2 regions of the Oceanobacter sp. 5_MG-2023 genome follow, and region 1 is predicted to be linked to the other one. Evidence: riboswitches for the same ligand, from Rfam matches in the RefSeq annotation. Region 1 holds a riboswitch; the other holds the start of a gene.
What was found. A riboswitch is a leader RNA that binds a small molecule or an ion and turns the genes downstream of it on or off. The one in region 1 is predicted to bind thiamine pyrophosphate.

Region 1 (10,558 bases):
TCCAGTGCCTCGTCAACCTCGCTCATCTGATCGGTGCTACTGGCGGGATGGTAAAGCTCGCTGCCTTGCTGGCGAAATTCTTCAGCCTTGTCGGCCATCGCTTGCTGGGCTTGTTCCGCGTTAGCAGCGTCTCGTACTTCCTGGGATATTTTCATGGAGCAAAACTTGGGGCCACACATGGAACAGAAATGCGCCAGTTTATGGCCTTCTTTTGGCATGGTTTCATCGTGATAGGCCCGGGCTGTCTCCGGGTCCAGCGCCAGGTTGAACTGATCCTGCCAGCGAAATTCAAACCGTGCTTTGGACATGGCGTTATCGTGTATCTGGGCACCGGGATGTCCCTTGGCCAGATCCGCCGCATGCGCCGCGATGCGATAAGCCATCATGCCCTGTTTGACATCTTCCTTGTTGGGCAAACCCAGATGTTCCTTGGGGGTGACATAACACAGCATGGCGCAGCCGTACCAACCGATCAGGGCGGCGCCAATGCCGGATGTAATGTGGTCGTAACCGGGCGCAATGTCGGTGGTCAGCGGTCCCAGGGTATAAAACGGCGCTTCCTGGCAGTGCTTTAATTGCTCATCCATGTTCTCCTTGATCATATGCATTGGCACATGACCAGGCCCTTCGATAAAGGTCTGCACATCGTGCTGCCAGGCAATTTTGGTCAGTTCGCCCAGGGTGTGTAATTCGGCAAACTGGGCTTCATCGTTGGCGTCTGCAATCGAACCGGGGCGCAAGCCATCTCCCAAAGAGAAACAGACATCGTAGGCTTTCATGATGTCGCAGATGTCTTCGAAGTGACTGTACAGAAAGCTTTCCTGGTGATGCGCCAGGCACCACTTGGCCATAATCGAACCACCCCGGCTGACGATGCCTGTTACCCGCTTGGCGGTCAGCGGAATATGTGCCAGCCGCACCCCGGCATGGATGGTGAAATAATCCACCCCCTGCTCAGCCTGTTCGATCAAGGTATCGCGGAACAATTCCCAGGTCAGGTCTTCTGCGATGCCTCCGCATTTCTCTAACGCCTGATATAGAGGTACGGTACCAACAGGCACCGGCGAGTTACGCAGAATCCATTCACGGGTTTCATGAATGTTTTGCCCGGTCGACAAATCCATAATGGTGTCGGCCCCCCAATGGGTTGCCCATACCAGCTTTTCCACTTCATCGGCAATGGAAGAGGTAACGGCCGAGTTGCCAATATTGGCGTTGACCTTGGTACGGAAGTTACGGCCAATAATCATCGGCTCGCTTTCCGGGTGATTGATATTATTCGGGATCACCGCCCGTCCTCGCGCAACCTCATCACGAACAAATTCCGGGGTAATCAAGGCAGGAATATTGGCACCCCAGCTTTGCCCCGGATGCTGCTGTGTCAGCGCATCGGCTAACGCCTGCTCGGTCAGCCCGAGGTTTTCGCGGATGGCAATGTATTCCATTTCCGGGGTGATAATCCCCTGCCTGGCATAATGCAACTGGGTGACATTGTTGCCCGGCAAGGCACGCCGTGGCTTGCGTTCAGTTTTCATACGCCACTGCTCGTAACGCAAATCCATATCGCGGGTCTGGCTGAAATATGAGCTGGACTGGGCCAGCACTTCCGTATCGGAGCGCTCGTCAATCCACGGTTGCCGCAGTGCGGACAAGCCTTTGGCAAGATCCAGATCAAGCGCCGGATCACTGTACGGGCCCGACATATCGTAAACCCGCACCGGTGGATTATGCTCGGTGTTGCCATCACTCAATTGGGTAGGCGTCAGCTCAATTTCCCGAACTCCGACCTGTATATCGTCCCGGGAGCCCTGAATATAGACCTTGCGTGAGGCCGGATAACTCAAGCGATCCAGCTGCGCCTGGGTCAGTGGCGACTCGGCATTGGCGGTATTGCCGTGTGTTTTGTCATGTGTTTCATTGTTGGCGGAAGCCATACTTGATACCTCTCTGAATATGGAAAGGATCAGGCAGGCAGCGGTACAAGAAAGAAAAGAGGCGGGTCATGGCCGATCACGTATCAGGTTCAGCCGGGCAACTGATACCTTCATGCAGAACCCAAACATCCATCACAGTAAAAGGATGCCGGATCATACGTGACTTTTCTGTTCCCTACGCTGGCACTAACCAGATCAGGTTCAACGGGATCCGCAATTGCGATCTCAGCCTCCAATGAGGCACCCCGACAGAATGTTCGAGCAGATTAAACGCTATTTATGACGGCGACAAGCCTTCTACGCCAAAAGAAGCACTCAGCAGAAAATGTGCCCGGGCCGTGGCAATCGGTTGTTGCCGGTCACTTTGCCAGGCAGTGATAGCCACATTGGCCACTCGCACCCCTTGTCGCCAGATCTGGCAATCAACCAGGGTATCCTGATCGCGCCCGGCCCGTAGATAGTCCAGCGAGAAGTCGATCAGTTTGGGCAAACCCATGGGTTCCGCACGGATCAGCACCTGAATCGAGGCTGCCAATTCCATAAATCCACCAATCACGCCACCATGAATGGCTGGCAATAATGGATTACCAATATTGTCCGGGTTCCTGGGTAAGCGAAATAATAATTCTCCCTCTTGTTGCAATACTTCGGCACCGATAACCGCCGCATAGGGAATCGCATTCATCAAGGATTGATAGTCTCCACTGGCGCGGGCATATTGGACCTTGCTGGCAAAATCATCCTGCTGGGTGGTCGTTTGATCCGTCATCCGTTGTCTCCCTGAATACCCGTTGCCAGCGCATTGGCCGGTTGCAAATGCGTCAAGCGCATAAACGTTGCATTGCATTTGGCGATCACTTCACCATCATCGGCCTGCACCACCCGACAGTCGGCAAACACCACCGAGGCAGTGACCCGCTGCACACTGGCGTGAGCCAACAGGTTCTGACCGCTGCGAGCCGAACGCATATAATCCACCCGCAAATCCAGCGTCGGGCACAACTCAAATCCCGGCAAGGCGTTGACTACCGCGGTGCCACAGGCAGTATCCATCAGAGTCGTCAAACTGCCGCCGTGCAAGGCTCCGGTGATCGGATTACCAACCAGTTCAGGCGCATAGGGCAGCATCATGACCAGCCCGTTGGCATCCGCAGAAACCAGAGAGATACCCAGTACCTGACAATGTCGCAACACCGAGATAAAACGCGCTGCGCGTGCAAAACGCTCGGCGTCAGAAATCGGCTCGACGGTTTCATTATTGCCCATAATTCACTCGTCTCTTTTATAATTAACTTTTTGGAATAATACCCAAGATAGTCCACCACGCAAGACATCCATGCCAACCATGCCTTCAGGTCAACACCAATCGGCCCCGGCACCATCCAGCGCTGCGGTAAAACCAGTCCCCTTGCTCACTCTGACGGTTGTTGACAGGTTCGTCATATCCCTGTCACGGCCGGAATCTACCGTCAGGTTTTCGCGACAGGAGCAAGAGGATGAACTGGTGGCAACATGGAGTCGTTTATCAAATATATCCACGCAGTTTTCAGGACTCAAATAATGATGGTATTGGCGACCTGCAAGGACTGATCAGCCGCCTCGATTACCTTAATGACGGAACGCCGGATTCGCTGGGTATCGATGCTATCTGGCTCTCACCTGTCTACCCGTCACCGATGCTGGATCTTGGCTACGACATCTGTGATTACCAGGCTATTGACCCGGTATTTGGTACCCTGGCCGATTTTGACCAGCTGCTGCAACAGGCCCATCAGCGTGATATTCGTATTATTCTGGATCTGGTCGCCAACCACACATCGGATCAACACCCCTGGTTTATCGATAGCTGCCAACCTGGATCCAGCAAGGCCGACTGGTATCTCTGGCACGAGGGTAACACCCGTCCGAATAATTGGCAGGCATGCTTTGGTGGTTCTGGCTGGAGCTGGCATCCCGTCAGAAAAGCCTGGTATTTTCATTCGTTCTTGCCCCAACAGCCAGACTTAAACTGGCGTCACCCTGAGGTACAGCAAGCGATACAAGCCGTGATGGAATTCTGGCTGGCCCGCGGCGTCGATGGCTTTCGTCTCGATGTGGTCAATCTTTTTTACAAGGCCAGAGACCTGCAGAACAACCCGACAGATTGGCTCAAACCGGCACGGCCTTACGACCGTCAGAGACATATTCACGACCGGGACCAGCCAGAAATGCACGAGCTGCTCAAACAGATGCGCTCGTGGGTTGATCAGTACCCGGACCGCATGATGGTCGGAGAAATATTTATCGCCGATTCAGATGATGCCAGCCTGCCCGCCAGCTACTGCGGCAATGGTGATGAACTGCACTTGGCGTTTAATCTGGCTTTTTTGCGGGCTCCATTTTCAGCCCGAGCATTCCGTGCCGTCATTCATCAGTGGATCGACTTGCTAGGGCACGAGAACTGGCCGAATTACACCCTCAGCAACCATGATATCAAACGCCATATCAGCCGTTATGCCGCTCACTCAGACCGCACCCAGGCTGAACAACCACCTCACAAGCACAGCCTCGAACGGGCACGTCTGCTGGCGATGCTGCTGCTGACACTACGCGGTACACCCTTTTTGTATTACGGTGAAGAAATTGGCATGCCGGAACAACCCGTTTCCCTGCCCCAGCGACAAGATCCGGTGGGCAAACGTTACTGGCCCTTTCACCCTGGCCGCGACGGTTGCCGGCGGCCAATGATGTGGCAAATACCCAATACCTTTTCCAGCGCGGCCAGCTGGTTACCAGAAAGGGTGATTGAGGGTACAAGTGTCACCGACCAAAGCCATGACCCCGACAGCCTGCTGAGCTGGTATCGACACTTGATCTGGCTGCGCAAACGCACTCCGGCCTTGTACCGGGGCAAACTCAAACTTATTGGCAGTCCTGACGAAGTGCTTGCCTACGAGCGTTGTGAGCAGCCACACCGTTTACTGGTATTGCTGAACTTTTCCAGCCAGCCACAGCCAGTTAACCTGCACCATCATGCTGTTATGCGCTGCCTCGCCAACAGCCATGCATCCGCTGCCCCGGCATACCGGGACGGTTCGTTATTACTCGAGCCACTGCAGGCACTGATACTGGAAATCAATCCGGACTTTCCGCAACGGGCCTCAGTGGCTCCATGACTAGCAGCAACACTGATCCAGTCAGACCCATGCTAACGGGGGCATCCATTTAATCCTGCACGGCTCTGCGCGAGTGTTGCCGTTGTTCAGGGCAAGGCGACGAATGCAGCGAAATGACGAGTCCTTTTCAAATTCGTCAACACCGCACTGGACGGCGGCAACCCGCGCCCTTCGGGGGCTGCCGGATGATCTCGACTCGGTGTCGCCGACTTTTGACTTGACCCGTCAGGCCTGCAAGTCAGCTTCGTGATTCGAAACCATCCGGTAGCCCAGAGTGAGCACCGGATTAAATAGATGCCCCCTAACGCTGACCGGCAAACAGCTGATCGCGATAAGCATGGGATGGATAAATACCAAAAATACGAATATCCCGGGCAAAATATTCCAGCTCATTCAAAGCCAATTGCATATTGGCCTCCTGAGGATGTCCAAGGATATCGGCATGAAATAGACTGGCTTCCATACTGGCGCCATCCATATAACTTTCCAGCCGCAACAGGTTAATACTGTTGGTGGCGAATCCGCCTAATGCCTTGTAAAGCGACGCTGGAATATTACGGACGGTAAATAACACACTGGTGATATAGGTGATATCCGGCTGTCGTATTTCGTGCTGATGTTCCCGGGCAAACACCAGAAAACGAGTGGTATTACCCATCACATCCTGAAAGTTTTCATGCACCACTTCCAGGCCATACAAATCAGCCGCCAAGGCCGATGCAATTGCCCCTCGATGGCGATCACCACTGGCTGAGAGATCCTCGGCTTCCTGGGCGGTGTCCATGGTCGGCACCGCTTTCATCCCCAGATTCACAATACGCTGATGACACTGAGCCAGCGCCTGGGGATGCGAAGCCACCGACTCAATATCCATAAGCTGCACCCCTGGTAATGCCAGCAAACAGTGATTGACCGGCTCAAAATGCTCGGTAATTGCGCACAAGCGCGTGCGCGGAATAATTCGATAGATTTCCTCAACCCGACCTGCGGTCGAGTTTTCCAGCGGGATCATTGCCCGGTCAACCTGACCAGCACTGACCAGCTCCAGCGCGGCCTGGAAATCTTCACAAGCAACCGCTTCCCAATCCGGAAATACCCGGCTGCACGCAAGGTGAGAATAGGCACCCGCAGTCCCTTGATAAGCAACACGGCCAGCCATGACGTTCTCCTGAATTCCCACTACAGCGATAACCGCTGAATCAAGTGGTTTGCACCAACAAAAAACACAAGCACCAAAAAAGAGCGCATTATGCACCAATAAATTACAATACTTTCTGAAATAGTGAGGCCGCCAACCGACCCACTCTCGCCCCACCAGCAAGATGTCACGCTGACCATCGGTCAGTACGGGGCTTTACTATCAACTGGAACCAAAGTTCATACATTGGCCAGTTTGACATGTAGTCTGGCACGGTCTCTGCTACAAAGCATACAGCAAGCCTCTGATATATCAGCATAAACCCGCGATAGAGGCCAACCTTAATACGCGGCTTCAGCAGCGCATGACCGACTTGCGAGGACTATCATGACCACCACACTCTGGCCCGGAACACGACCTCTTGATGAACACCTCCGCACCACCTTCGCCAGTAATTATTCCGCGTTAAAGTCGTTACCAGAGCCCTGGCTGAAACAATGGCCTGATGTTTGGCTACCCGTCGCCACCTGGGTGGCGCAGCAAAAAAATGAACTGGGTGGTGTTCCGGTCATCGGCATTCATGGTGGCCAGGGTTCCGGCAAATCGACCCTGAGCCAGGCCCTGGCCAGCTTATACAAAGCCGCGCTGGGCTGGAACTGTGTCATCGTCTCCATTGACGACCTTTACCTCGGTCATGATCAGCGTCAGCAATTAGGCCAGTCAGTGCACCCATTACTGGCCACACGGGGGGTTCCCGGCACTCACGATGCCACCCTGGGTCGCCAGTTGTTTACCGATCTGAAACAACTGGAGCCTGGCCAGTGTCTGACCATTCCAGCCTTCGACAAGGTTTCGGACGATCGTTTGCCAGCATCCGATTGGCACCAGATTGTTGGCCCTGTTGACCTGATTCTGTTTGAAGGCTGGTGTGTTGGTTGTCATGCCGTCGAGGACAGCCAGCTGGATGAACCCGCCAACCAGCTCGAAGCAACGGAAGACACCGACGGCCAATGGCGCCGCTGGGTCAACCAGCGCCTGGCCAAGGACTACGCCGACTGGTTTGCCATGATGGATCGTCTGGTCATGCTGAAAGTCCCCGGCATGCAAGCCGTACTGAACTGGCGCGGCCAGCAGGAAGTTGAAAACCGCAAGCACGCCAAAGGACAACACGATCGGGGACTTGATCACGCTGGACTGGTACGATTTATCCAGCATTATCAGCGTTTGACCGAAAATGCCTTGCGTGATTTGCCTGGGCATGCTGATCTGGTACTGGAACTGAACAACCAGCACGCCGTTAACCACATCCATTGATTACTATTGCCGGGAGCGCGTCATGTCAAGCAATACCAGCCAATGCGACATTCCGACGGTACCTCTGGTCGTGATGACCGACCTTGATGGAACCCTGCTCGATCACCACAACTACAGTGCCAATGCAGCCCTGCCTGCACTGAAACGCCTGCGGGCCCTGCATATTCCTGTGCTGTTTAATACCAGCAAAACCTGTGACGAAGTCAGTGGCTTGCGCCACGAACTGGACAACCGTTATCCGTTTGTCTGTGAAAACGGCAGCGTTATCCATATCCCCAAACCCGATGCCACAGGCTTTAACAGCGAAGTGCTTGGTGTCAGCTATGTCGATATCCTCAAAGCCCTGCATCAACTGCAGCACGAAGGTTTTCATTTTCGCGGGTTTAACGATATGCCGGCCACGGAAGTGGCGGCCATGACCGGATTGTCGCAAGACAACGCCTGGCTGGCCAAAAAACGGCAAGCCTCTGAGCCACTGCTCTGGCACGACAGCGACGAAGCCCTCGAACGCTTCCGCCAGCGGCTGGCCGAGTATCAGCTGACACTCACCAAAGGTGGCCGTTTTTACCACGTCATGGGTACCACCAACAAAGCCAGCGGACTGGATTTTTTCCGTCAGTATTACCAACACCAATGGCAGCTCACGCCACAGGTTGCCGCGCTGGGCGACGGCGAAAATGATCGTGCCATGCTGGAAGCTGCCGATTATCCGATCGTTATTCCGGGCGAAAACCAGACCCTGACACTGCAGCATCCCTCCGCCAGAACGGCGGCCCACAAAGGGCCAGCGGGCTGGAATACTGAAATACTCACATTATTAGAACAATTATCATAAGGAGCCTGGTCATGGCTGACTTTTACCAGAATGGAACAATCACCACCCTGCACAACTTGGTTGATCGTCCACTGGAAGAAATGGAAAAAGAACTGCTGAGCTTTTCCCGCGTACGTCCGATGTCCCTGGTACTGCCTTCGCTTTACTCTGAACTTCAAGGCCCTGCTCTTGGCCATATCATTGACGAAATCAGTGAAGTCCCTTATCTCAACGAGATTGTTATTGGTCTCGATCAGGCTGATGAGTCTGAATACCAACACGCCAAAGATGAGTTTTCCCGTTTGCCGCAACACCATCGCGTGCTCTGGAATGATGGTCCACGGCTGCGCAAAATCAATTCCTTACTGGAAGAAAAAGGCCTGGCCCCCAAGGAAATGGGCAAGGGTCGCAACGTCTGGTATTGCTATGGCTATGTACTGGCATCCGGTCGGGCAGAAGCCGTTGCCCTGCATGATTGCGACATCGTCACCTACGATCGCAGCTTACTGGCCCGACTGATTTATCCGGTCGCCAACCCGGCCTTCAACTACGAATTTGCCAAAGGTTATTACGCCCGTATTGCAGACAACAAAATGAATGGCCGTGTCAGCCGACTGCTGGTTACGCCACTGATTCGAGCGCTGAAAAAAGTGCTGGGGCAAAAGGAATATCTCGATTTTCTCGACAGCTTTCGCTACCCATTGTCGGGTGAATTTTCGATGCGCGCCGACGTCCTGAATGACCTTCGGATTCCGACCGACTGGGGGCTGGAAATTGGTGTGCTGTCTGAGATGAACCGCAATTACAGCACCAATCGTCTCTGCCAGGTGGATATTTGTGACAATTATGATCACAAGCATCAACCACTGTCAGCAGAGGATTCAGCGCTGGGCCTCTCCAAAATGAGTACCGATATCTGCAAGGCTATCTTCCGCAAACTGGCCACCCAGGGCGAGGTTTTCACCAACGAAACCTTCCGCACCATCAAGGCAACCTATTTCCGGGTCGCACTGGATTTTGTTGAAACCTACTACAACGATGCTCTGATGAACGGTTTGACACTGGACCGCCACCAGGAAGAGGCCGCGGTCGAACTGTTTGCAGAGAATATTATGTCTGCCGGTGATTATTTCCTCGAAAACCCAATGGAAACTCCGTTTATCCCAAGCTGGAATCGCGTTATTTCCGCCATCCCGGATATTCTCGATCGTCTTTACGAAGCCGTTGAGGAAGATAATATCCAGTCCTGACAACACGACGTCGCTGGTGAGTCAACCACTCACCAGCGACGCTTGCTTCAACTGGTGAGCCACACGGTCTGATACGGCTTCAGAGTCAGAGTATCTCCTAGTGGTCCGGCCTCCTCTTCCAGCAAATCTGTCATACCCAAGACCAGGAACCCCAGACTCGCCAGTGGCAACGCCATTTTGCGCTCCGTGACGTTGGAGATAGCAAAAACGGTCTGGCCGCGGTCACCACAGCTGCGTTTAATAATAAACAGGTCAGAGTTGATACGAATCACCTCCTGACGGGCGTCAGGGTGGAACGCTGGCTGACGTCGACGTATCCGGATCATCTGCCGTAACCGATTAAAGATCTCGGCCTGGGGGGTTACCGGATTGTTCAGCAGCGTTTCCAGCTCTTCACAATTCCAGATACGGCGGTTGATCGAGCGCGTACGGCCGGTTTGCTCCACGTGGGCCAGATCATTTGGACTGGCGGTCAGGCTGTGAATATACACCGCCGGAATCCCCTGCATCGCCAGCATGATGGCCTGGGAACACAGGAAACGTGGCACCTGGAAGTGATCCGGGCCACGACGGGTTCCCATGCAGGCATCAAACAGGGCAATATTGATTTCGTAGGGGCTTTCCGTGCCGTCCGGATTCGCCTTCATACTGACGAAACCACCAAATTTGTGCATGCATTCAATCAGGTTTTCAACTTCATGAGCCGGCAGGATGCCCTCTACCGGACGCACGCCAATCCCGTCATGGGAGGCAGTAAAATTAAGATAGGTGCAGCCTTCCGGCAGCGGTGGAATCTTGCTGGCCCAATCAGCCAGATAGTCAGATTTCCCCCGATTCAGCGCGTGTAAGACCAACGGCGGCAAGCCAAACTGATACACCATATGCGCTTCATCCGAATCACCAAAATAACTGAGATTTTCGGCAACCGGCACATTGGTTTCGGTTATCAGTAC
Region 2 (10,558 bases), on a different contig from region 1:
CAAGTGCTGCAACGGTAATCGCTGCTGGCTCCAGTCTCCGGGCCAGCGAGCTTCAATGGCACGCCAGTAGTGCTCGGCCTTGACCGCCACATGCAGCTCAGGCAAATCTGGACCGAAGGGCAAGGTATGAAGCCGGATCAGTTGTTGCGCCAGTATGGTCATCAGTTCAGTGCTGATGCTACCGCGCATACACTCCGACAGTTCCGGGCCATCGGCCCGGTCGACGATCCAGTAACTGTCATCGGCACTGCGGTAACGTATCCGGGGTGCCAGACCAGCCTGGGCGGCCCGCTGTTGAATGCGGTATTCGGTTTCACGACAAATATCCAGCGACTGGCTGTTGGCTGCACTGAGCCGTACCACGTATTCGCCAGAATCCAGTGTCAGTGCCCAGCTACGATTGGTCAGGCCGCCGGTCATCAACACCATGTCATCCACACCAGGGGCGTGATCACACAGGTCCCAGTTCTGCCATTCCGCCAGAATATGCTGACACTGAGCGTCGTGTGGCGGCTCAGTGCAGGGGAGAAACAGCCAGCTCAAACTTGCTGCCAATCGGGTGCATCCCGATGGTTGTGCCGCACACTCTGGTCACGATAATCCTTATGCCAGACAAACCAGCCGATGGCAGCCAGCACCACATAAATAGCCATCAGGGTGGCGGTCAGATACAACTCACGGTCGATATACAGATAAATCGCCACGGCATCGATCACAATCCAGTAAAGCCAGTTTTCCAGCACTTTACGAGTCACCATCCAGGTAGTGATCACCGCGCCCCAGGTGGTAAAGGAATCCAGATAAGGCATGACCGCGCTGGTATTGCTGTGTAACAAGGCACCACTCACCAGTGTCAGCCCAGCAATGGCCGCCAGTGTCAGCATATGCTGTGTCAGGTTCCAGCGCTGGATTGGCAGTTCTTCGGTGGTTTCATCCGCAGCGGAATGCTGCCAGGCCCACCAGCCATAGAGAGCCATCAGCAGATAATAGACATTCAGCGCCGATTCCATCAGCAAGCTGACATCCCAGAACAACCAGCTGAAAATGGCAGTACTGCCAAAGGCCGCATACCAGCACCAGTTACTCTGACGCATGGCCAGTACCAGATAAGCAAGCCCCAGCACCACGGCAATGACCTCGGGGAGGCTTTGGGCAGCCAGAGCAGCTGTCATCTGGCTCACTATGTTATCCATCGGATTGGATTACCTCGGAGTTGTCTCGCACAACCAGAGCAGCGCCTTATGGGCGTTACAGGGTCGTGGCGATGATTTGGTGTCTGTGGTTCTGGTCTTGGTCGTGCTGGTCGTGCTGGTCGTGCTGGTCGTGCTGGTCGTGCTGGTCGTGCTGGTCGTGATGTCAGTACGGCGGTTGATCACCGCCGCCGAGGCATCCAATCCTGTTCCCACGACACCCCTTAAACCTGGCCCTCAAACCCAATCCCCAAGCCTAGCCGTGTGGCTTGAGCGCAGGGTCCAGATTCACACCCGGAATCATCTTATAGACAAAAATGGCTTTGCCATAGGTTTCGAACGAGTGTTTCATTTCTGCGGCAATGGTATTCATGACCAGATCGTAGTCACCAAACACCTGGGTGCACATGGTATTGCACACCACGGTCAGTCCTTCGGTCCCTTGCAGACGCTCGATAAAGTCTTTGATCGCGGGGATATATTTGTCTGCCAATGGGTATGCGCTGATATCAACGGAAAGTTCCATACGGTACTCCTGAGATTAGGATGGGATTACGGGAATAAAGCATAGGCCAGTCAGCAGTGACTGGCCTGAATAAACAACCGGTCAGAAATAGTATTTGCCTTCCACGCCAACCAGTCGCGGGTCGCCATACTGTACCCAGCGCTCGTTGGTGTAGCCGTCACGGGGGTCATTACCAAAGTGGAAACCACGGACTTCCTGCTCGACATCGGTCAGGTTACGGCCGTACACGGCCAGCTGGTAATTGCTACCATCATACGCCACCCGGGCATGCCACATGACATAGGCGGTGGATTCTTCATAATGACTGTCGGAAAAGTAGAAGCTGTCTTTGGCTTCGTTTTCCAGTACCAACGTCAGGCCGTTGCCAACCGCATAAGCCAGACTGTTGGCAAAGCTGTACGTCGGCGACTGAGCCTGCTCACGACCGTTCATGCTGAAGGTGCCATCGGCGGTTTCGTACTGATAGTCGATAAACTTGGTTTGTAACCAGCCACCACTGAAAGTCCAGTTCAGCTGTTCACTGAGTGCCCAGTCGGTTTCCAGTTCCAGACCGTAGTTAACCCCTTCGGCGGCGTTGGCCAGATAGTCCTGGAAGCTGATACCGCTGTTATCTTCGTTTTGTACCGCCAACGAACTTTTGACTTGCTGGTCTTTACGCTGAATATAAAAGGCCGCTACACGAGTGCGTAAGGTGTCGTCGAGCAGGCTGGATTTTAATCCGGCTTCCAGCGCATTATTAAACTCGGTATCGAAAGTGCGATGGTCTTCGCTGATGTCTTGGTCGGTATTCACCCCACCGGCTTTATAACCACGCGCCAATGACGCATAAGCCAGCTGGTTGCTATTAAGCAGGTATTCCAGCGCCACTTTACCGCCCCACAAGCTTTCAGTGCGGTCATTGTTAATGGCGTTACTGTCGTCATAGTCGGTGTTCCACTGTTCACTGCGCACACCCGTCGTTACCACCAGGTCGTCGCTGGCTTGAACGGACAATTCACCATAGACCGCCGTGGAAGCGGTGTTGAGGTCACTGAAAAAGGTCTCCGTATTCCAGGTATAGAAGCGGGTCATATCTTCTGAGCGGGTCATACGATATACACCCACAACCCAGTCGGTCGAACCGGAGAACAATTGTCCTGCTTCGGTAGAGGTCAAGCGCACGTCCAGTTCACGGCGGCGGTGGTCGCGCAGATACTGGTCAGTAGAGCTATACCCTCCTTGATTGGCCAAACAAGTGCCCGGCGTTACACAGATGTTGTCGGTGGTGCCATCGTATTCGCCATAAGCCCAATCTTCGTCGTAGCTGTATTCGGTGTTGCCGTTGCTGCCAGAGGCATGCACGCGCAGATCAAACGCCTCGGCCATTTCCGATGTCCAGGTCAGGGCGGCGGCATGGGTATTCTGCCGATCAACACCCGGATTATCGGAATAGGTGGTGCGGTTATTATCGAGAGAAAAGGCATCAAAGCCGTTATCCACATCGATATACAACCAGGTCAGTGCCAGGGTATTACGCTCATCCAGCGCCAGATTGCCTTTCAGACGTACCAGCTGTTCATCGATATTGTTGGTGTCATCACGATCGAGGTAAGCGTTGTGAATATACCCATCCGAGCTGTTCTGATGCGCCGACAAGCGCATATTCAATCCCGGGCCGACTTCCCCTGACACCACGGCACCGAGGGCTTTGGTGTTGTAGTTACCCAGTTTGCCCGACACCATGCCTTCAAACTGTTCTGTTGGATCATTACTTTCGATATTGATCATACCGGCCAGGGCATTGGCACCAAAACGGGTGCCTTGTGGGCCGCGCAAGACCTCGACCTGCTGCACATCAAACAAACCTGCACCACCGCCCAGCCCGGTCATGTCGATGCCATCAACCCGCAAACCCACCGATGGGTTGACCGGGTCCACATACTGGCTGCGTTCACCAATACCGCGAATCTGGAAAAAACGCCCCCGGGAAGCACCGGAAGTAAAGTTGACGTTGGGAGCCAGCGCCAGCAGGCTTTCGAGATGATCCGCCGAGCGCTGTTCAATAGCAGCCGCACCAACAACGGTCGTTGCTTCCGGAATGGACTGGACATCGGTCTGGCGAAAATCCGCCGTCACGACCACTTCTTCCATGGCAGACTGGTCGGCATACGTTGACAGGGTGAATACAGCCGCGGATACGGCCAGGAATAAAGGTGTCTTGCGACATATCATTGGGTCTGTCCTCTTAAATAATTCAAAAAGGAGACCCGGTTTGGTGTACAGGATAACGCGTAGGTCGCTAATCCATTTAGCAACAAAAAGACTGTCGATATGCCAGGAATAACTCACAGCACTCGCCCATTCCTACGCCGGTACTAACCGGATCAGGTTCTAGGGGTTTATGCCATTTGGCAAGTCTCAGGCTGATCCAGCCACCCCCTGGGACGCGGCCATTATACGGATATTCCATCGGATACCAATCCTGCACCGGATTTCGTTCTTGCTGTCGCATTCTTTTACTTGAATTACGCCGTCATCGTCTCAATCTTGTGGTCATAATGAGAGTTCATATTTGCGCCTAATTCATTCCACAGGAGGAATATCATGTTGCGCATTATCCTGTTTTTGGCCACCAACCTGGCGGTGATTCTGGTCGCCAGTATTACCTTGTCGATTCTCGGCGTTGGCAGCTACTTTTCACAGCAAGGGCTGGATTTTGGCAACCTGCTGATATTCTGTCTGGTGTTTGGTATGGCGGGTTCTGCCGTGTCCTTGCTGCTGTCCAAGTGGATGGCCAAGCGCGGCATGAACGTCCAGGTAATCGAATCCCCCCATAACGCCAGCGAGCAATGGCTCGTCAGCACGGTGCAAGAGCTGGCCGACAAGGCTGGGATCGGCATGCCGGAAGTGGGGGTGTTCAACTCTCATCAACCCAATGCCTTTGCCACTGGCTGGAATCGTAACGATGCTCTGGTGGCGGTTTCAACCGGTCTGCTACAACGCATGAGCAAAGACGAAGTAAAAGCCGTGCTGGGCCATGAGATTGGTCACGTTGCCAACGGGGATATGGTGACGCTGGCCCTGATTCAGGGGGTAATCAACGCCTTTGTGATGTTCTTTGCCCGTATTATTGGTAATTTTGTCGACAAGGCTATTCTGAAAAACGAAAACGGTCCAGGCATCGGCTTTTTTATCGCCACATTTGTATCCGAAATTGTGCTTGGCATCCTGGCGTCGTTTATTGTCGCCTGGTTCAGTCGTCGTCGTGAGTATCGTGCCGATATTGCCGGAGCTGACCTGGTCAGCCCGGTCGCCATGATCAATGCGCTGGCACGGTTACAGGAAAGTTATGACCAACCCAGCGAGTTGAATGGCGAGCTGGTCGCCTTTGGTATTGCTGGTGAAGGCAAACTGGCAGCGCTGGCCGCGTCTCACCCGCCACTGACAGATCGTATCAACGCCTTGCGTCAGCGTTACAGCGTCTGATCACCAGATCACAACAATGGCTGGCCACAACGCCTGATAACCGTGTCATCAAAAACGCTGGCCACAAAAAAAACCGCCCCTCGCAAGAGGGGCGGTTTTTTTGTATCAAACAATCGCCAGATCAGATATCAGCAATCGTTTTTAACGGGTAGTTGGCAGGCATTGGGCCTGCTGCTACACCGGTTTCAATCGCAGCTTGTGCAACGGCAAAAGACACCGCGCCCAACAGACGGGAATCGACTGCTTTCGGAATGATGTATTCGCGACCAAAAGCCAGAGACTCCAGACCGTATGCATCCAGCACTTCCTGGCTCACTGGCTCTTTCGCCAGTCCCGCCAGCGCCTTGGCTGCTGCCAGTTTCATTTCTTCGTTGATGCGCTTGGCACGTACGTCCAGAGCACCACGGAAAATGAACGGGAAGCCCAGTACGTTGTTTACCTGGTTCGGATAGTCAGAACGACCGGTTGCCATGATGGCATCAGGACGCGCTTCCCATACGATTTCCGGCATGATTTCCGGTACCGGGTTGGCGCAAGCAAAGATAACCGGATCGGCTGCCATGGCCTTGATCTGTTCACCAGTCACCATATTAGGACCAGACAGACCAAGGAAGATGTCCGCGCCATCCAGTGCATCGTCAATGGTGCGTTTGTCGGTATCGACAGCAAACATGGCTTTGTACTGGTTCAGGTCATCACGACCGGAATGGATCACGCCCTTGCGGTCACACATAAAGATGTTTTCTGGTTTCATACCGGCCAGAATCATCAGCTTGGAGCATGAGATTGCTGCAGCACCGGCACCGACGACACACATTTTGGCGTCTTCGATTTTTTTACCAACAACTTCCAATGCGTTCATGGCACCGGCAACCGTAACGATTGCAGTACCGTGCTGGTCATCGTGGAATACCGGAATATCGCACTGTTCGATCAGGGTGCGTTCGATTTCAAAACACTCAGGTGCCTTGATGTCTTCCAGGTTGATGCCACCAAAAGTAATCGCTATGCGACGCACGGTATCGATAAAGGCTTGTGGGCTTTCGCTTTCCACTTCCAGATCGATAGAGTCAACGCCCGCAAAACGTTTGAATAGCAAAGATTTGCCTTCCATGACGGGTTTGGATGCCAGTGGCCCCAGATTTCCCAGCCCCAGAATGGCGGTACCGTCAGTAATCACGGCAACCAGATTCCCTTTGCCGGTATATTTGTAGGCATTTTCAGGGTCGGCAGCAATTTCCTTGACCGGCTCAGCCACACCTGGGCTGTACGCCAGCGACAAATCGCGTGAGGTGGCGGCAGGTTTGGTCAGTTCGACACTGATTTTGCCCGGTTTGGGAAATTGATGATAATCCAGAGCTGCTTGCTTGAGATCTTCTGACATAGTGCTCATCCAGTCGTTTTTTTTGTGGTGTTAATATCCCTGGGCTCGACGCATAACGCGTTGTCCAATTAGACAACAATTGCGAAAGGGGCACCCTTAATAGCAAAAAGCCCCGGGTATTTCCACTATATCCTTGAAATGTTCCAGGCGACTGCTGTTCTTTTGCGCTGATTTGAATTGCCCTGATCTACCGCAAGATTCGACCAGAGTATTCATACAAAAGTCGTAGGTACATTAACGACTGGTAGTTGTAGGGCAACACACAGACCAGGATGACGGTTTTCAGCGACCACTTTCCCGCCATGCAATTCCACCACTCGCCTGACCAATGCCAGGCCCAGACCATAGCCTATATCCCCGGCGCCGGGACTGCGGGCATGATCAACCTGGGTAAAGGGTGCAAAAATGGATTCCAGCATATCGTCGGGCACACCAGGCCCCTGATCCATGACCGAAATATCCACACGATCTCCCACTTCAGCCACTTCTACCAACAAACAGCCACCGTCCGGTGAATACCGAATGGCGTTACGCAGCAGGTTATCAACCGCCCGTTCAATCAGCACCCAATCCCAGGAACACTGGGCCGGTGCTTTGGAACAGTCGCAAGTTACCTTGATGTGCCGGGATTCCAGCTCCAGCTCAGCATCCTGCAACCAGCCATTCACTTGCTCACAAGGACTGCGTTCTTCCAGCTGCAGCTGGCCAGCCCGTAACTGGGACAAACGAGCCAGATCCAGAATCTGGCTGATAAGATTTTCCACCTGAAACGCGGCCCGTTCGATACGGTCATGTTCTGCCGCAACGAGCTGCTGCTGATCTTTTTTACGGGCGATACCCAGCGCAATTTGCAAGCGGGTTAACGGTGAGCGTAATTCGTGGGAGACATCACGTAATAATTGTTGATGGCTGGCCAATAACTGCTGGGTAGCGTCCGCCATGCTGGCCACTTCGGCCACCAATACGCCAATTTCATCCTTGCGACTGATATCAGCAGCCAGGTCGGTGACATCAAAATTGCCTTCGGCCATTTGCCGCACGACCCGTTGCAAACGGCGCATTGGCAGCGTCAGATTCCAGACCAGCAAGAAACACAGCAGCGTGACCACCACTACAATCACGACCGGCACCACCCAGCGGCGTTTATCGTCCAGAAAGTTCTGCCAAACCTGGCGGGAAACACCAATATAAAGATAGCCGTCACTCTGCACTGGCCCCAGCATCAACCAGCCATCGTTCTGGCCGTACAGAGACCGTCCAAGATAGCCGGCCCGATCGGCAAACTCTTCCAGGTCGTGGGGTAATTCCTCAACCCGGTCCACCGGTACCGATACCAGGTTCCAGCCCGGCCGCAGCTGCCGCCAGAGCATCCGGCCTTCTGCCACAATCGGCAATTGTTTCTCCATCAAATTCAGTAACAGGCGCGAGTCTGCCAGATCCGCAGGTCGCATAAAGTCATCATCAACCCAGTTCCTGGTAGCAACCGCCAGCCCCATGGCGAGAAAGATCACCAGCCAGAACCAGACAAACACCTTAAAAAACAGCGATCGGTACCAGCTGACCTTAACGCCCCTAAAGTGTCTGATCATCGGTCAGGACTTAACCAGCAAATAGCCGCGGCTACGCACCGTCTTGATCCAATCACTACCATCTTCACGGTGGCCGAGTTTTTTACGCAAGTTACTGACGTGCATATCAATCGAACGATCGTAAGCCATCAGTGAACGTCCCAATGCCGACATCGACAGGGTGTCTTTACTGACCAGCTCTCCGGCGTGCTCCATCATGCACTGCAAGACGCCAAACTCGGCACCGGTCAGCACCAGGTTCTCGCCATCCAGACACACTCCCCGATCACTGGGCGTCAGAACCAAAGACCCCACCTGTATCGCCCCTTCGGCTACCGGTGCGCTGGAATCACCCGTCATATCGATACGGCGAAACAGTGCCCGAATCCGCGCTACCAGTTCATGGTGGTGATACGGTTTGGCAATATAATCATCCGCGCCATGTTCCAGCCCTAATACCCGGTCGACACTCTCGCCTCGAGCAGTCAACATGATCACTGGCACCTGGGATTCAGCCCGAATGCGGCGTAACACCTCAAAGCCATGAATTTTAGGTAACATAACGTCCAGCAAGACCAGATCGTAATCCCCTTTTAATGCTTGCTCCAGGCCGCTTTCTCCATCGTGTACCGGAGTGAGTTCAAAGCCCTCCATCGCCAGGTATTCCTGCAATAATTCGCCCAGCTCGGTGTCGTCGTCGATCAGTAATATTGATTTCATTCGGTTCCTCCCAGCCCAAGTCTAATCAGGCGATGGACTGTTCTCTAACAGGTTTACGGTTTTTTGCAACTGACCGTGATTATTGACATAAACCGGTGTATCTAAAGACCGGGGTATTCCCAGCCGTTGCAAGACATCATCCAGCGACAGTCAATGGCCCGGCAGCAACTAATGACCAGCAACTAATGACCAGCAACTAATGACCAGCAACTAATGACCAGCAACTAATGACCAGCAACTAATGGTCCAGCAGCGTTGCCATCCAGCGAGTTGACTGGCGGGTTTCCAGCGCTATCTTGACCACCATGGTCAGCGGTATCGAAAGCAGCATACCCACCGGGCCAAGAATCCAGCCCCAAAAAATCAATGACAGGAACACCACCAGTGTCGACAACCCCAACGTACGCCCCATCATGCGGGGTTCCAGCACATTACCAAACGTCATATTGGCAACCACATAGGTGATAGCCGTTGCCAGTGCCGAACCTGGACCTAACTGGATCAAAGCAATCAGCACAGCCGGAACAGCCGCAATAATAGAGCCGATATTGGGAATATAATTCAGCAGAAAAGCAATCACCGCCCACACCGGCGCATAATCCACCCCAATTATCCACAATACCACGCCGATACAGACCCCGGTGCCAAGGCTCATCAAGGTCTTGATGGCCAGATAACGCTGTACCAAATTACTGAAACGCTCAAAATGCGCAAACGCACTGGTTTGCTCACCAAAAGCACGTTTCAGCTTCTCTGGCATGCCGGAGGCCTCCAGCAAGATAAACACCACGGTAAACAAAATCAGAAAAGCATTGGTCAAGACACCACCAAGGCCATTAAACACGCTGGTCACCATGTTCATGACCACACTCGGATCGACGTATTCCCGCAACAGGTTGGCAGGTACTTCGATACCCAGGTTATTCAGCCAGGCTACGATTCCCTGCATCAAATTCTGCAGCTTGGTTTCGTACAGCGGAATGTCTTTATAAAACGCATTCACGGTACCACCCAGAAATACGGTCAAACCGGTACCACTGACCAGAAAACCCAGCATCATCAGCAGTACCGCCAACACATCCGGCACACCACGACGCGACAGCCAATGCATCATTGGAGCACTGAGCACGGCAATAAAAACCGACAACAGAAAAGGCACCAGAATATCCGCCGCACTGCGCACACCGGCAATCACAATAATAGCGGCCGCCAACGTCACAAAGATGTTGCTGGTTACATGAGTATTAGTCGACATGATTTCTTCCCGAAACCCCTGAAGGCGAAAGGCTCAACTTACACCAGCCAGCGTTCGGACGCATCCAGTGAACAACCGCGATGATCATGGACTTGGCAGCAAGCAAAGAGTTCTGTATTATCCGCGCTCTGTTTGCGGAAGTGGCGAAATTGGTAGACGCACTGGATTTAGGTTCCAGCGCCGCAAGGTGTGAGAGTTCGAGTCTCTCCTTCCGCACCATCTTTTTTAGATCCTGGTCTTTCTCTCCTACATGGACACCCACTTAAGTCCATCCTAGTCCTTCTGGTCCCTTCTATATGGACACCCATCTGAATACGGCCTGGGTTCGCGGTCCTGCATAGACACCCACTTAAATCAGCACTTTTGCCTGATTCCATTGCATAACCCAAGCGCCATAATAATGCTTCGTTAACTTCAAGGACGGGGTACGATCATGCCAAAGCCACGGAA

Region 2: linked by a shared signal. The riboswitch ahead of Q4551_RS00280 (TonB-dependent receptor) and the one ahead of thiC (phosphomethylpyrimidine synthase ThiC) in region 1 are both predicted to bind thiamine pyrophosphate.

The regions. Positions count from the first base shown of each region.
Region 1 covers NZ_JAUORS010000004.1:36,207-46,764, reverse strand. Annotated here, with positions in the region: gene thiC (phosphomethylpyrimidine synthase ThiC) at 1-1,934, opposite strand, end outside; TPP riboswitch at 2,090-2,192, opposite strand; gene Q4551_RS04135 (PaaI family thioesterase) at 2,212-2,703, opposite strand; gene Q4551_RS04130 (PaaI family thioesterase) at 2,700-3,200, opposite strand; gene Q4551_RS04125 (alpha-amylase family glycosyl hydrolase) at 3,431-5,089, shown strand; gene Q4551_RS04120 (prephenate dehydratase) at 5,391-6,248, opposite strand; gene Q4551_RS04115 (hypothetical protein) at 6,615-7,541, shown strand; gene Q4551_RS04110 (mannosyl-3-phosphoglycerate phosphatase) at 7,564-8,376, shown strand; gene Q4551_RS04105 (glycosyl transferase) at 8,388-9,605, shown strand; gene Q4551_RS04100 (sugar phosphorylase) at 9,653-10,558, opposite strand, start outside.
Region 2 covers NZ_JAUORS010000001.1:55,231-65,788, forward strand. Annotated here, with positions in the region: gene Q4551_RS00265 (phosphotransferase) at 1-555, opposite strand, end outside; gene pnuC (nicotinamide riboside transporter PnuC) at 540-1,172, opposite strand; gene Q4551_RS00275 (hypothetical protein) at 1,447-1,716, opposite strand; gene Q4551_RS00280 (TonB-dependent receptor) at 1,798-3,927, opposite strand; TPP riboswitch at 4,040-4,145, opposite strand; gene htpX (protease HtpX) at 4,300-5,181, shown strand; gene Q4551_RS00290 (malic enzyme-like NAD(P)-binding protein) at 5,303-6,565, opposite strand; gene Q4551_RS00295 (ATP-binding protein) at 6,778-8,154, opposite strand; gene Q4551_RS00300 (response regulator) at 8,158-8,853, opposite strand; gene Q4551_RS00305 (AI-2E family transporter) at 9,092-10,108, opposite strand; tRNA gene Q4551_RS00310 (tRNA-Leu) at 10,243-10,327, shown strand; gene Q4551_RS00315 (transposase) at 10,542-10,558, shown strand, end outside.